DNA from 2 places in the Ruminiclostridium josui JCM 17888 genome. Region 1 is predicted to be linked to the other one. Evidence: riboswitches for the same ligand, from Rfam matches in the RefSeq annotation. Region 1 holds a riboswitch; the other holds the start of a gene.
What was found. Region 1 has a riboswitch for cobalamin ahead of K412_RS0107015 (ABC transporter substrate-binding protein). Riboswitches for the same ligand answer to the same signal wherever they lie in the genome.
Positions count from the first base shown of each region.

Region 2: linked by a shared signal. The riboswitch ahead of K412_RS0105365 (energy-coupling factor ABC transporter permease) and the one ahead of K412_RS0107015 (ABC transporter substrate-binding protein) in region 1 are both predicted to bind cobalamin.

Region 1 is NZ_JAGE01000001.1:1,471,328-1,479,480, reverse strand. Features, by position in the region: gene K412_RS0107025 (CapA family protein) at 1-1,079, opposite strand, end outside; gene K412_RS0107020 (phosphopentomutase) at 1,307-2,488, shown strand; cobalamin riboswitch at 2,584-2,767, shown strand; gene K412_RS0107015 (ABC transporter substrate-binding protein) at 2,896-3,891, shown strand; gene K412_RS0107010 (FecCD family ABC transporter permease) at 3,904-4,956, shown strand; gene K412_RS0107005 (ABC transporter ATP-binding protein) at 4,958-6,175, shown strand; gene K412_RS0107000 (ASKHA domain-containing protein) at 6,194-8,035, opposite strand; gene K412_RS0106995 (DUF1638 domain-containing protein) at 8,028-8,153, opposite strand, start outside.
Region 2 is NZ_JAGE01000001.1:1,156,702-1,164,854, reverse strand. Features, by position in the region: gene K412_RS0105385 (hypothetical protein) at 1-1,393, shown strand, start outside; gene K412_RS0105380 (hypothetical protein) at 1,494-1,730, shown strand; gene K412_RS0105375 (JAB domain-containing protein) at 1,732-2,436, shown strand; cobalamin riboswitch at 2,787-2,984, shown strand; gene K412_RS0105365 (energy-coupling factor ABC transporter permease) at 3,115-3,855, shown strand; gene K412_RS0105360 (energy-coupling factor ABC transporter substrate-binding protein) at 3,858-4,184, shown strand; gene cbiQ (cobalt ECF transporter T component CbiQ) at 4,181-4,957, shown strand; gene K412_RS0105350 (ATP-binding cassette domain-containing protein) at 4,970-5,824, shown strand; gene cbiD (cobalt-precorrin-5B (C(1))-methyltransferase CbiD) at 5,977-7,110, shown strand; gene cobI (precorrin-2 C(20)-methyltransferase) at 7,107-7,787, shown strand; gene cobM (precorrin-4 C(11)-methyltransferase) at 7,790-8,153, shown strand, end outside.

The sequences.
Region 1 (8,153 bases):
CCGCCTTTGTAGTCTTTTTCAAGCTTGAGGGTAACGATAACACCATCTTCAGTATAAACTTTATTTAACCGTTTTGCTTTGTCCGTACGCCTGTAGCCGGATATAAAATTTCCCATGGAATAAATAACAAACTTATTTTTTCCGTTTACTTTTACTATTTCAGATTTTTGAACAACGTGGGGGTGAGAACCAAGTATTATATCAGCTCCCCATGACAAAACCTTTTTTGACAAATTTGTCTGATAGGTACTTGGTGTACGAATATATTCATTTCCCCAGTGGAGGACAGCTATAACCGTATCAGCTCCCTTTGCCTTTACTTCTTTTATATCATTTTGAATCTTGGATTCGGTTAATGTACTAAGGTATTTGGCTTTATCAGTACTGCTTAACTTTGCTTCATGGCCGTTGAAAAACTGAGAATAGCTTAGAATACCTAGTTTAATTCCATTTACGTCTTTAATAACATATTTGTCTTTACCATTGACAGAGCTTCCTATGTTCACCATTTTATACTCACTGATTTTTTGAATAGTCCTTGTAAGACCATTTACGCCCCAATCAAGGCAATGATTGTTGGCTGTAGAGAGTATATCAACTCCTGTTCCAGACAAAGCCTGAAGTATACTGTCAGGGGAGTTAAAAAGAGGAAAACTTCTATACTTGATATCTGCACCGGCTGTAACGGTTTCAAAATTAGCTATTGTCAGGTCAGATGAACTCAAATAGGGTTTCACATATTCAAAGAAACCGCTGAAGTCATATTTCTTGCTTTTTGAATCATATGCACTATTTAGATTTCCCTGATGCAGCATAATATCTCCTACAGCAGATATTGTTATAGACTGAGGCACCGGAGTAGAGTTTGAGGGTTTGGGTGTGTCAGGAGTACTATCAGTGCTCTTTGATGAATCAGCAACAATACTGCTTTGAACAGGGGTCTTTGGTGCTGCAGAGCTTATTTGGTTTGAACTAAGGCCGCTTATTGCAAGTATTATTGTTGTGCTGACTAAAAGCAGAAAACACATAATACACAACACGTAAAAAGTACGTTTAAAGATAATCATCTTTTTCTTCATTATGTAAACCATTCCTCTTATAGAATTTTGGCTGATGTCTCGTACAGGAAGTATCCTGTTTGTATGAACTATAATAAACTATACCACAATATTAATTGAAATTGGTATACTTTTGAATTATGTGGAAATAATATTAGATTAAATTTTTATTATGTTTGAAAAACCAAATTTTTGGTATCATATAAGTAGTAATATATAAGTATTAAAAAATAATTGGGAGAGCAGATATGACAAATATAGATAGAGTGATTATGATTGTACTTGACAGTGTGGGAATAGGTGAACTTCCGGATGCAGGAGAGTACGGAGATAAAGGAAGCAATACCTTGGGAAATATAGTGAAGGTTTGCAATGGAATAAGCCTTCCTAACCTTAGTCGTATTGGATTGGGAAAGATAGATGGAGTGGACTATCTTCCCGTACCGGAACATGTTACAGGAAGTTATGGGCGAATGGCGGAGGTTTCAAAAGGAAAGGATACTATAACAGGGCATTGGGAAATCGCAGGACTTCAGCTTAAGTACCCATTTCCCACATATCCTGATGGTTTTCCAAAAGAAGTCCTTGATGAGTTTATAAAACTTACAGGAAAAGGTGTTCTTGGAAACTGCGCTGCATCGGGAACTGAAATAATCAAGGAATACGGCGAAGAACACATGAAAACAGGAAAGCTTATAGTCTATACGTCGGCGGACAGTGTATTTCAGATAGCAGCCCATGAGGAAGTTGTCCCTTTGGAAGAATTGTACCGTATTTGTAGTATAGCAAGGGAAATGCTGCAAGGGGAACATATGGTTGGTCGTGTTATTGCCAGGCCGTTTATAGGTGAACCGGGTAATTTTACAAGAACACCAAACAGAAGGGATTTTTCTGCAGAGCCCACATCGGATACGGTTTTGGATATTCTAAGTAAAAAGGGTCTGGATGTTATTGCAGTAGGAAAAATTGAGGATATATTTTCGAAAAAGGGAGTCACTGTTGCTGAACATACAAAAAACAACATGGATGGTGTTGACGTTACATTAAAATTTATGGCTCAAAAGAATAAAGGCTTAATTTTTACAAATCTTGTAGATTTTGACATGGTATTCGGACACAGAAATAATCCGCAAGGCTATAAACAGGCTTTAGAGGAATTTGATAATAGGTTGCCTGAAATTTTATCAGCAATGAAAGACAACGATATGCTGATAATTACAGCGGACCATGGCTGTGACCCTACTACTCCAAGTACTGACCATTCAAGGGAACATGTACCAGTAATTATCTATGGCAAAGGTATACGAGAGGATATAAATCTTGGAACAAGAAAAACTTTTGCTGATATAGCCTGCACCATTGCAGATGTTTTTAATGCAGAGAACAAATTCCCGGGACAAAGTTTTTTAAAAGAGATTATCAAATATTAATATAGTTTGACATATATGGTATTGAATTGACAGATTCGCTAAAGTAAGAAATTTGGACGAAAATGTCTCCTAATTGTATTTGCTATTAACTTTATTTTATATTAGTATATACAGTATAACTTAATAAAAGCTACAGATAAGGGAAGCAGGTTTGAGCCCTGCACGGTCCCGCCGCTGTGTTGGAGGAGTTCTCCATATAATCCACTGGTATATTAACTGGGAAGGAATGGAGAGTGTTGATGCCTTAGTCAGAATACCTGTCTGTATGCTTACACTGTTAACTCTACGAGTGATAGGGGGTGTGTTTATTTGAAATCCGGATGGAATTATGCCCTTTAAACACAAAACGTTTAAAGGGCTTTTGTATTTAAAGAGTAAAAATATGTAATGTTAGGAGATACTAGAAAATGAAAAGAAATTTGAAAATCTTATCTTTGATATTAGCAGTGATTTTTATAACCGGAATCTTGGGGGCATGTAATAACAATGCAAATCAGCAGGCACAGGAAACCACTCCGGTAATTAATACAAGCACTAAAACCGAAAAATTTCCTCTGACATTGGAGGATTCAAAGGGCACAAAGGTAACTATTAAGGCAAAGCCGGAGAAAATAGTAAGTTTGCCCCTTGGTACTTGTGAAATGCTTATGTCTATGATAGATAAAAGCAGAATTGCCGCTTTGACTTATTATGTAGACGATGCCAATGTTTCCAATATTGCGGCTGAAGCTAAGGGAGTAGGGAAGAGAACTGAGACCAATGCGGAAAAAATAATTGCATTGCAGCCGGATCTTGTTCTTATGGATAGTATGTCAGATGCAAATGTCATTAAGCAGCTAAGAGATGCAAATATAACAGTGTTTATGCTAAATATACCATCAAATATTGATGAGGTGAAAGAAAACCTTGAAATTTTGGGAAAAATTGTAGGTGAGGAAGCCAAAGCACAAGAAATAATTGAATGGATAAATCAAAAGCTAAAGGTTATATCCGATAAAATTGAGCAAATTAACGATGACCAGAAACAAACTGTACTTGATTACAGTGAAATGAGTAGCACAAGTGGTAAGGGGACTAATTTTGATGACATTGTTACAAGAGCCGGGCTTATAAACCCAGTATCAAGGGATGGACTTGAAGGATGGCCTGAGTTGTCTAAGGAAATGATAATAAAGTATAACCCCCAGATTATTATTCTGCCGTCCTGGTATTATGATACTAAGATTAACTTTGATTCTTTGAGTGAAAAAATAAAGGCTGATAAGGCACTTGCTGATATAAACGCAGTAAAGAATAATAAAATTATTTCAATACCCTATAATCATATTTCATCAACATCTCAATACGCTGTACTGGCAGTGGAGGATATAGCAAAGGTTGCCTATCCGGAACTGTTTAAGTAATCCGGAGGAAACATGAAAAATACTAAAATCAAAAAAAACCTGACAAATATAGGAATTATACCGGGAATGCTGATTCTTCTGCTGATTGTAATGGTTGCGGGAACAGCAATAGGAGCTGTGAATGTACCTTTCTTCGATACCTTTAAAATCATTTTGAAAAATATCGGTATTTTAAAAAATGCAACATTTGCTGAAGGACAAGAACCTATAATTTTTCTTGTTAGGTTTCCAAGAGTGTTGGTAGCTGCACTTGCAGGGACAGCCCTTGCTTCATCCGGTGCAGTTATGCAGGGAATGTTCAGAAATCCCATGGCAGACCCGGGATTATTGGGAATATCCAGTGGTTCCGGTTTAGGAGCTGTTCTAGCTATAAAGTTAGGGTTAACTGCTGTAAGCATGTATTTTATGCCGATGTTTGCATTTACGGGAGCATTTGTTGCGATATTTGTAATTTACATACTGTCCTACAAAAAAGGTAAGGTACCTGTACTTACACTTATGCTTTCTGGAATTGCGGTGAGTACTTTTATAGGAGCAATAACAAATATTATATTAACTCTATCCTACGATTATCAGGTTAAAGAGTTTCTTTTCTGGTCTACAGGAGGCCTTGATGGCAGACGTTGGGAACACGTACAGTTGGTAGTGGTTCCAATTATTCTAAGTGTTACACTTATGTTTGTTTTTTCAAGGGACTTAAATGTTCTCATGTTGGGAGAAGAGGAAGCAAAGTCTGTAGGCTTGAGTTCAGGGAAAATACGAACCGTACTGCTGGTATTGGTCTCCATTGCCACAGCAAGTGCAGTTTGCGTAAGCGGAGCCATAAGTTTTGTGGGGCTGATTGTTCCTCACATAATGAGACTTCTGGTTGGTCCCAATTATAAAAAGCTGTTGCCTGCCAGCAGTATCGGAGGGGCTATTTTTCTTGTGGCTTGTGATCTTGTAGCACGTGTGGTAGTTGTTCCGTATGAGATTGGAGTAGGAATAATTACAGCATTAGTGGGAGCTCCTTATTTCCTTTACCTTTTGCTAAGAAGCAAAAAGGAAGGGGGGACGGTAATCTAATATGGATAACATTATTGAAATACAAAACCTCAGTTATGAGATTAATAATAAAAGAATCCTTGATAACATTTCCCTGAAAGTAAAACAAGGAGAGTTTGTTGGTCTAATAGGTCCCAACGGTGCAGGTAAAACCACACTGCTCAAAAGTTTGAACGGCATTTATAAAGCAGAAGGTACTGTAAAGGTCCAAGGAATATGGATAAATCATATAAGTAACAAAAGCCTTGCCGAAAAGGTTGCTTTGATGCATCAGAATACCCAAATAGATTTTCCATTCTCTGCAAGGGAAGTAGTACTTATGGGAAGGTATCCTTATCTTAAGAGACTGCAAAGAGAGAGTAAAGAGGATTATAAGATTGCAAGAAAAAACATGGAGTATACAGACACTGAAAAGCTAGAAGATTTTGCAATAAATGAGATGTCAGGAGGGGAAAGGCAGAGAGTACTTTTTGCCAAAACCTTGACACAGGAAACAGATGTCATACTTCTGGATGAACCTACTGCAAGTCTGGATATAACATATCAGGAACAGATATTCAAATATTCAAGGGACTTGTCTGATCAAGGAAAAACCGTATTAGCGGCAATCCATGACCTTAAAATTGCAGCGAAATACTGTACAAGACTTATTCTTATGAATGGCGGACAGGTTGTTGCAGATGGAAGTCCTGAGGATGTACTTACCTCCCTGAATTTGTCAAGAGTATATGGTGTAAATGCACTAGTTTACAAAAATAGAATAACAGGTTTGTTGGATATTTACATTCATAAGATTAATGAAAAAAACAAATCAGTAAGGTTTCACGTAATAGGCGGAGGTGGAACAGCCGGAAGTGTAATAAGACAGCTCTACGAACAAGGGTATTATATATCGGCAGGGGTTTTTTCTCAGGGCGACAGTGATATAGCATCAGCAGAAGTGTTTGGTATAGACTATCTTATGGAAAAGCCTTTCACCTGCATTTCCGATGAACTTTTCAATGAGAATATTGCATATATAAAGAATTCTCATACAACAATACTCTGCAATATGCCTTTGGGATTGCAAAATATGAGAAATCTGGAGGCTGCGGAGCAGGCGGAAAAGCTTGTTATAATTGAGGACGATCCGCCTGAGACCAGAGATTTTACAGACGGTAAAGCTACAGAAATATACAACCGCCTTAAAAAAAGGGCGGTTGCAGTAATAAATTCTTCCAGACTGCATGAGGTGCTTTAGAGAGAGAACGTATTCGATTTATATTTCCTCAAAGGTCATACAGTCTACGTAGTAATCATTAAAATCCTTACTGTTGGAAAGCTCTGTGTAATTAATGGATTTACTTATTTCCTGTGCCGCAGACAATAGGGACTTGTTGTTAAGAACATCTATAGCTCCCTGGGCTGCGGCGTTTCCCACAGATACTATGCGGCCTTCCAGTTCTTTTGGGATAAGGCCGATTTTTAATGCACTGTCAATATTAATATAGCTTCCGAAGCCACCTGCTAAATACACCTTCATAATATCATCAAAACTAATTCCGGCATTTTTGACAAGTACTCTTATTCCGGCAGCTATAGCAGATTTAGCATTCTGAATTTCACGAATGTCACGCTGGGTAAGAAGTATTTCACTGCCGGAAAGGGTTTCACTTGCTTTGCATAGTACAAAAGCAGTAACTCCGTCCACGGAAACAATTCTGTCACAAAGAGGTTCCTGCTCGGGAGAATCCGGCCTCCATGTCAAATCTATTCTTCCTGTATCGTCAACTATCCCAACTTCAAGAAGCTCTGCCAGAAGGTCAACAACACCTGTACCGCATAGTCCCATTGGTTTTGTATGCCCAATAGTGGTATATGATATTCCATGTTTTAAAGACACGCTGTTAATGGCACCAGTGACACTTCCCATGCCATTTTTTATATTTGCTCCCTCAAAAGCAGGACCTGCCGCTGCCGAACAGGCGTACATGCCGTTTTTGCCTCCAAGAACAATTTCTCCGTTGGTTCCTATATCAATTAACAGAGAAGCAGAAGTCTGCTGATGCATACCCACAGCCAGTACTGCTCCCACTGTATCTGCACCCACATATGCCGATACCCCGGGCAGAATATAAGCAGTGCCATTAGGATTAATATCTATGGATAATTCTCTGGCCCTTACCTTTACAGTGGAGGTGAAAACCGGAACAAAGGGTGCATAGGCAATATTTGACGGATTTACTTTAAGCAGCAGATGCAGCATAGTTGTGTTTCCCGCAAATGTTATTGCATAAATATCAATTGCAGAAATTCCTGTTTGTTTACATAAAATTGAAATAGATACATTTAATGACTGAATAAGCAAACTATTAAGATGTTCCAATCCATGTTGGTTTTCCATAATATAACTAATACGTGATATTACATCTGCACCAAATGCCTTTTGGGGATTTAGCAAGGAAGTAACTGAGACCTTGTTACCGGTAGTTAAGTCTACCAAGTAAGCAGCAATGGTGGTTGTTCCAATGTCTACAGCCACTCCGTACAAAGTATTTGCAGTATTTCCTGACTCCACTGCCACTATATTCAATGAGTCTTTTAAAAGGGTTACTTCAAAATTATTTTTTCTAATAGCATGGGGAATATTTCTTAAAAGCCCCAAATCGTTTATCTCAAGGGGATTATTGTTACATTCTCCATGCATTAATCTAATAAAATCTGAGGCAGAATTGTCAAGTGACGGTTTTTCAAGAACTTTACAAACCTTTGTAACCAGCGGATTTAGTTCATTATTTATCTGAATGCTTTCTGTAGCTATATTTGCAGAAAGATCATTACTGTCTATAGAAATTTCAATATCTGAGTGAATATTGTATCGGCAAGCCAATCTGTAGCCGTTTTCAAGAGCTTTTGTGCCAAGGAGTTTTATTTCTTCTTCTGTAGCTTGATTGCTGGTACCTTGGATAAGTTTTACTTTGCATTTACCACAAGTTCCATTCCCATTGCAGGGAGAATCAATATAATACTCATTTTCCCGGAGAAGTTCAAGTAAATTTTTGCCCTTGTCTGCCATATATACTTTTGTATTGTCTTTATTTCTGACCGTTACACTAAACATCCCGATTATCTCCTTCGACTGTTATTATGTCATTGTCATTAGACGGGGAAATTTTTGCGCCCGGCGGAACTATGAGAACTTCATTCTCATTAAATCTGCCATTTAACATATTTTCCAA
Region 2 (8,153 bases), 310 kb from region 1:
TAAGGCGCAGGATAATGATTCCACTTGGTCTGATACCCATAATACCGATAATGTTTACCAGTCGTCACAGAGCGAAGCAAAGGAATTAGTTCAAAGAAATGCTGCCCGAACAGAAGCACATCAAACCACGCAACAAAATTACGCTCCGGCTAAAGTTAAGGATGCAGCAAAGCAGAAAAACACTCAATTTATATCGAACAAGGCTAATAAACAAAATTCTTCTCAAATGAGGTTAAAAGAAATTGCAAACAGAAAATTTACTCTATCAAAACCAGATGAAGCAAGAAAACGCTGGTTTGTTCAAAGCAGAGTGAATCCACAATTAACTAAGTCCAGTTCAATCCCGGAGGCAAGAAGAACTTTCCGGACGCAGGCAAGACAAACGTCCGGGTATATAACTACACACTCCCCTCAACATCCAGTACCCAGACCGACTGGAAACGCTTTAAGACGAAATACATACTTTTATAGTAAAACTGGCCACACCGTTAAGCAATCTGCTAAAACCAGCATTAAGACAATAAAGGAAGGCTCTAAAGGTACAGTCAAGACAGTAAAAAAATCGGTTATAACTGCTAAACGTACTGCTAAAACCGCCATTAAAACATCACAGGCAGCAGCAAAAGCCGCAGTTAAAACTGCACAGGCTACCCAGAGGGCGGTACAGGCGGCAAGGGCAGCAGCTAGAGCTGCAGCTTTTACGGCAAAGATGACGGTAAAAGCAATGATAGCTGCCATTAAAGCAATTATTTTAGCTGTAAAAGGAACGATTGCTCTCATTGCTGCAGGTGGATGGGTAGTGCTCGTTATTGTTCTTGTTATATGTCTTGCAGGGTTTTTATTAGGATCGGTTTTCGGAGTATTCTTCTCCAATGAAAGCCCAGGTGATAACATGCCGACCATGACAGAGGTAGTACAACAGCTTAATGAGGAATATTATTCAAGAATCGAACAAATACAGGCTGAAAACCCTCATGATACGCTTGAGTTGTCCTCCAATAGCGGGAGCAGTACTACCGTTAACAACTGGAGAGAAATATTGCCTGTTTATGCTGTCAAGACTGCTGCTGATCCCGATAATGGTATGGATGTCGCCACTCTTGATGATACAAAGGTAGGCATCTTGCGCAGTATCTTCTGGGATATGAACCAAATTAACTATTGGATAGAAACGATTGAGCATGAGGAGACCATTATAACCGAAGATGAGGACGGCAACGAGGTAGAAGAGACTATTACCACTACGGAAACAATCCTGCATATAGAATTAGCCTCAAAAACCCATGTTGATATGATTGCCGAATACCACTTCAATTCTGAACAGATTGAACTGTTAAATGAGTTAATGGAGGATGAATATCAGCAGTTATTTATGCAGCTTATTGAAGGTTAAGCATATGTAGCCTTATACAAGTTCCGGTTTCCATAGGGAGAACACCAAAAAGGAATATGTAATTCGTAAAACTAAGTTAAATGAAAGGCGGGATAACTCCATGAATTTAAAAGAAACAAGGAATACGGAATATTCAAAGTGTGTGAATATACTGGCTAAACTAATTGACCTGGACGATAACACAAACGAAAAAATCTACAAATGCTTTCAGTGCATGGGGATAAAAAACTTTTTTATAAATCTGGAATCAATTGATTTACCTCTTGAGACTTGTGAAAAGTTGAAAAGTATAAAGTCCGTCATTGAGATGTTTGATGAAGAAGGGGGGCAAGCATAGCATGAAACAGGAAATGCAACACACCGAAAAATTCTTAAAAGGACTGACAAGCTTAACAGGACTCCCCTATAAAAAGCTTCAACAGTACGTGAAAACAAACAACCCTTTCAATATCCTGGAACATCCTCACATCATGGAGCCGAATGAAAAACAGCTGGAAAAAATCGGACTTCTCAATGAATTTATTGCATCTTATAATATTTTGAAAGTCTATGAGAAAGATGATAAGATTATACTCAATTCATCAACTGCATCAGGACAGTACTTTTTAGCCCTTTTAGGAGGGATGAAGGATAAAGAAAGGTTTATGGTTTCTTTTTTAGACAGCGGTAATAACATAATCGAAACCAAAATCATGTCTGAAGGGAGTATCGGACAGGCACCAGTTTATCCGCGAGAAATATTAAAATATGCTCTTGCCTGCGATTGTAACGCAATAATTTTAGCCCATAACCATCCCGGAGGCTCCCAAAATTTCTCTATGGAAGATAAAACATTGACACAGAGAATAGTTGATATTTTTCATCCGCTTGGGATTAAGGTTTTGGATCATATTATTGTTGCCGATACAATTTATACTTCTATGGCAGAGAAAGGAGAACTTCCCAAAGAGAGCAGAAGTATTGCAAATTATGGGGTGATTGAATTAGGTGCATCTACTGCAAAGGAAAAGCTGAATAGGGTTCAGCATACACACTCACGTTAGAACTGGATTTTAAAGATTAGATTTGTAATCTTAAAGGTGTTTTCAAGTACACCCAAAGTGTTTTAAAGCACATGCTTGTGAGAAAAAGTAAAGATAATAAATGTTTCTTTCATATGGGGCATATTGTGAGTTTAATTATTCTGCTGCAAAGGCGGATATAATTGGTGTGACAAAAGCACTCGCCAAGGAGCTTACACCTTCAAATATACAGGTAATTGCATAGCTCCTGGTATTACCTTGAACAAATCAAATCATCTATAACTGAAAGCAATTACAGAACTGGACAAAATTATCTTATAAAACATGAAATAATCCATTGAAATAATCTGAATAATGATATAATATATTAATAATTTAATATAAAATCAGGTGCTGGTTATGCATTACTAGAAAATGTGTGAATCAGTGAAAAGGGAAGACGGGTGAAAATCCCGCGCGGTCACGCCGCTGTAAAAGTGGAGTTCTCCATAGATACCACTGGGAAACTGGGAAGGTTTGGAGAATGATGATGCTTGAGCCAGAAGACCTGCCTGCATTTTTAACACCATTTACTCTACGAGCGATAGGGGGTGTTGTGTATGTCTGCACAGTATTATTCCGGGTATGCATGACCTCTTGACTATTTATGTTGAGAGGTTTTTTGTTTGTAAAATAATATTTGTATGAGGAGTGAGTATTATGTCCAAAAAATTACAATTGGCTTTGGGTCTTGGACTTATGGTAATACTGATGCCAACAATGGCTTCAGCTATGCATATCATGGAAGGATTCTTACCTCCGGTCTGGGCAATCTCATGGGGAGTATTGTGCGTACCATTTATAGTTATAGGACTATTTTCAATAAATAAAACTGTACGAGAAAATCCGCGATTAAAAATATATCTTGCAATGGCAGGTGCATTTGCATTTGTACTTTCCGCACTCAAAATACCTTCTGTTACAGGAAGCTGTTCACATCCAACAGGATTGGGATTGGGAACTATCCTTTTTGGCCCAACAGCTATGTCAGTACTGGGTCTGATAGTGCTTTTGTTTCAGGCTATACTTTTAGCTCATGGCGGACTAACAACGCTTGGCGCAAATACCTTTTCAATGGCAGTTGTAGGACCTATTGTTGCATTTGCAACGTACAAGCTGGTAAAGAAAGCGAAAGGACCTCAATGGCTGGCAGTGTTTTTAGCGGCAGCACTGGGTGATCTGTTGACGTATATGGTGACATCAGTGCAGCTTGCGCTAGCTTTTCCAGCTGAAGTAGGTGGTTTTGCTGCATCACTGGCTAAGTTTATGGGTATTTTTGCAGTGACACAGATTCCTCTTGCAATCAGTGAAGGTATACTTACAGTATTAATATTTAATGCCATAGCTGCTTATGGCAAAGATGAATTGAAGAGCTTAAATCTATTACAAAAGGGGGCTTAATCATGCAAACTGAAGCGACAAGGCAAACAAAAAAAAATAATCTTTCTGTTAACCTGCTGTTGATTCTTATTATTATAGCTTTAGCAATTATTCCGTTGTTTATTGCTAAAGATGCTGAGTTTGGTGGAGCAGATGGGCAAGCGGAGGAGGCAATAGCAGAAATAAATGCAGATTATGAACCTTGGTTCTCACCCATTTTTGAACCGAAAAGCGGAGAGATTGAGAGCTTGCTTTTTGCATTGCAAGCTGCTATCGGCGCCGGCATAATCGGGTATGGATTAGGTTATTTGAAAGGCCGCAGAAAGAAAGAAGATGAGAAGAGCGCATGATTTCTATAGATAAATATGCTTACAGCTCAAAGCTTAAACATACAGACCCCTTGCAAAAGGTTACATTTGCCTTGCTGACGCTGGCTGTATGTCTATGGGCAGATAACTTGATAATATCGGTTGCAGTGATTTTTATTATGGGGGGTATGACCGTCTCAAGAGGTGGGACTCCCCTCCGTTTTTTTATAAAACTACTGTTATTGCCTGTTTCTTTTTTGATAATAGGGGTGTCTACCGTTGCAGTGAATATATCCGAGCAACCAGAAAGCCTGCTGGCAGCAATTCCTGTTGCAGGAACATGGATAGGTGTCTCAAATGAAGGGCTGCAAGAGGCGATTAAGCTGTTTTTCAAAGCACTGGGAGCTGTCTCATGCCTTTATTTTCTGTCCCTTAGTACCCCTATGGTGGATTTGCTGGCGGCACTACGGAGACTTCGGATGCCAAAGCTTTTAGTGGAGCTTATGGGGCTTGTATACAGGTTTATATTTGTATTGCTGGAAACTGCAGATACCATCTATAATGCACAGAATTGCCGTATGGGCTATTCAAGCCTGACTGCCGGATATCGCTCTTTAGGCTCATTGATTTCCATGCTCTTCATAAAATCATACAAGCGTTCGGATGAACTATACACTGCACTGGAGGCAAGAGGATACGAGGGAGAGCTCAATGTACTTGAAGAAACCTATGAAAAGCATTGGAAAGGATATGTCCTGGCAGTAACCATCAACGTCATACTTGTTTTATCTTCAATAGCTTTAAAGCAAGTATAGGAGGAGTTATTCATGATAGAGAACATCCTGGAGGTAAAGGACCTTCATTACACATATACTGATGGAACACATGCTTTAAAGGGAGTGACACTTGATATAAAGCAAGGAATGACAACTGCCGTACTGGGTGGAAATGGAGCGGGAAAATCAACACTGTTTCTTTCTCTAAACGGAACACTCAAACCAACGGCCGGTAAGGTGCTGTTTAAGGGACTTCAGCTGGACTATTCCCGAAAGGGCCTTAGAGACCTTCGCAAATCTGTGGGTATTGTGTTTCAAGACCCGGATAGCCAGTTGTTTTCGGCAAGTGTACTTCAGGATATCTCCTTTGGTCCAATAAATATGAAGCTGCCTGAAGAAGAAGTCCGCAAGAGAGTAAATGCTGCAATGGACAGGATTGGTATATCACACCTTAAGGATAAGCCAACCCACTGTCTCAGTTTCGGACAGAAAAAGCGTGTAGCCATTGCCGGAGTACTGGCTATGGAGCCCGAAGTGCTGGTGCTTGATGAGCCTACGGCAGGACTTGATCCCATGGGAGTTAGTGAAATTATGAAACTGCTTCGGAAAATACAAAAGGATTTAGGATTATCTGTGGTTATTTCAACCCATGATATTGACATAGTACCGCTTTACTGTGATTATGCCTATGTGATGGATCAGGGCAGGATTGTGCTGGAAGGTACTCCTAAAGAAGTATTCGCTCATAGGGATGAAATAAGGAGTGTAAACTTAAGACTTCCACGAATCGGACATTTGATGGAGATACTAAAGGAAAAGGATGACTTTGAATTTTCGGAGAATGCCAATACCATATCCGAAGCGAGAAAAGCTCTTAATGACTGGAAGAAAAGAAAAACTACCTAAAAAGGAAATTGCGTTGATACAGTACTATATAATTTGCGCCAAGAAACCACTAATTTCAATGAGCAAAATATCGATGCTTCTACGGTTTTTGTGAAATTGAAATAGTGAGTTTCCCGCATAATTTATATAAAGGCATAAGTGTGGGTGGAATAATGAATGATTATATAATAAAGTCTGGTAAAAAGCTAAGAAAAGGGTTTACAACCGGAAGCTGTGCGGCAGCTGCCGCAAAAGCCTGCGCAATTATGCTCTTTGAAAAGATAGAGATTCCGGAGGTTTCTTTAACTTTTCCCGGAGGGGAAGAAATAATTCTTAAGCCGGAAGATATCATTCTCAATGAAGCTTCCGCAAGCTGTTGCATCATAAAGGATGCGGGGGATGACCCTGATGTAACAAACGGAATAAGGATCTATGCCAGGGTTGAAAAGGCAAAAGCCGGTATTTCCATTGACGGAGGGATAGGTGTCGGAAGAGTAACCTCTGCGGGTTTGCCCTGCAAAATAGGAGAGGCGGCTATCAATCCCGGACCAAGAAAGATGATTTTTAATGCGTTGGAAGAGGTTGCCCGTCTATACAAATACGATGGCGGATTTCATGTGGAAATATTTGTTCCCCAGGGAGTGGAAATTGCAAAGAAAACCTTCAATGAAAGGCTTGGGATTGTCGAAGGCATATCCATCCTGGGAACTACAGGCATTGTGGAGCCCATGAGTGAAGCTGCATTGATAGATACAATCAAGCTGGAAATGTCTATCAGAAAGCAAAACGGTCAAAACGTGCTATTCATTTCTCCCGGAAATTATGGAGTTGGTTATGCCAGAGAGCATTTGGGCATTGATGTTGACAGCGCTGTAAAAATTTCAAATTATATTGGTGAAGCTCTTGATTATGCGATATATTTGGGCTTTAAAAAAATCCTGCTTGTCGGACATATAGGGAAATTGGTCAAGTTAGCTGCCGGTGTTATGAATACACATTCGAAAATTGCTGACTGCAGAAATGAAATATTTGCCGCTCACAGTGCATTAGCCGGTGCAGGAAAAGAAACGGTCGAAAAAATCATGAATGCAAAAACAACAGATGAAATTCACAATATCCTGTTGCAGAACAATATATCCAAAATGGTGTATGAAAGCATATTGGGAAAAATAGTATATCATTTAAATTATCGTGTGATGAATAAGGCAAGGATTGAGGTTCTTGTATTTTCAAATGAAAATGGCGTGTTAATGCAGACAGATAATGTGTTGGACTTTATCAATGAGCTAAAGGAGGTTGGGCATTGAAAGGAACTTTATACGGAGTTGGTGTTGGACCGGGAGATAAGAAGCTTCTTACTCTATTGGCGGTTGAGACTTTACATAAGGCAGATATTATTGCAGTACCTGATACCGGAGGCGAGAAAACAGCTCTGAATATTGTGGGTGAGTATATCTCCGGCAAAAAGATAATGTACTGCAGTATGCCTATGACAAGGGATACAGCAATACTGCGGGAGAGTCATAAAGCTTGTGTAGAGCTGATTTGTGCAGAGCTCGAAAAAGGCTTGAACCTGGCATTTATAACGCTCGGTGATCCTACAATTTATTCTACATATATGTATGTGCACAGGTTGGTTGTTGAAAAAGGATATTCTGCTGAAATTGTTAACGGGATTTCCTCGTTTTGCGCGGCTGCTGCCAAACTGGGCATTTCATTGTGTAATGGGAAGGAAGCATTGCATATTGTTCCTGCATCCTATGAAGGTGCGGATGAACTCTTACGTTTGAACGGAAGCAAGGTGCTTATGAAAAGCGGAAAGGGTATTTTAAACATAAAGCAGAAGCTGGAGAAGCATAATTTGCTTGACAATTCCAAAATGGTAGAATGCTGCTTTATGGAAAATGAGAAAATATATAACAGTCTTAGGGACTTAAATGAAGATAGCAGTTATTTTTCGATTATTATAGTTAAAGGAGAATAAAAATGGTCTATTTTATCGGAGCAGGACCGGGCGCGGTTGATTTGATAACAGTGAGGGGACAGGAGCTTTTGAAAAAAGCTGATGTTGTCATATATGCAGGGTCTTTGGTTAACCCGGAGCTCCTTAAGTGTACAAAGCCTGAGTGCAAGATTTACAACAGCGCTTCTATGACACTTGATGAAATTATAGATGTTTTCGTTAGAGAATATTCACCTGATAAGATACTGGTAAGGCTGCATACAGGCGATCCAAGTATTTATGGAGCAATCAAGGAGCAGATGAAGTTGTTGGACAAGCATAAAATTCCTTATAACGTTGTGCCCGGAGTCAGTTCATTTTGCGGTGCGGCAGCGGTGTTAAATGCTG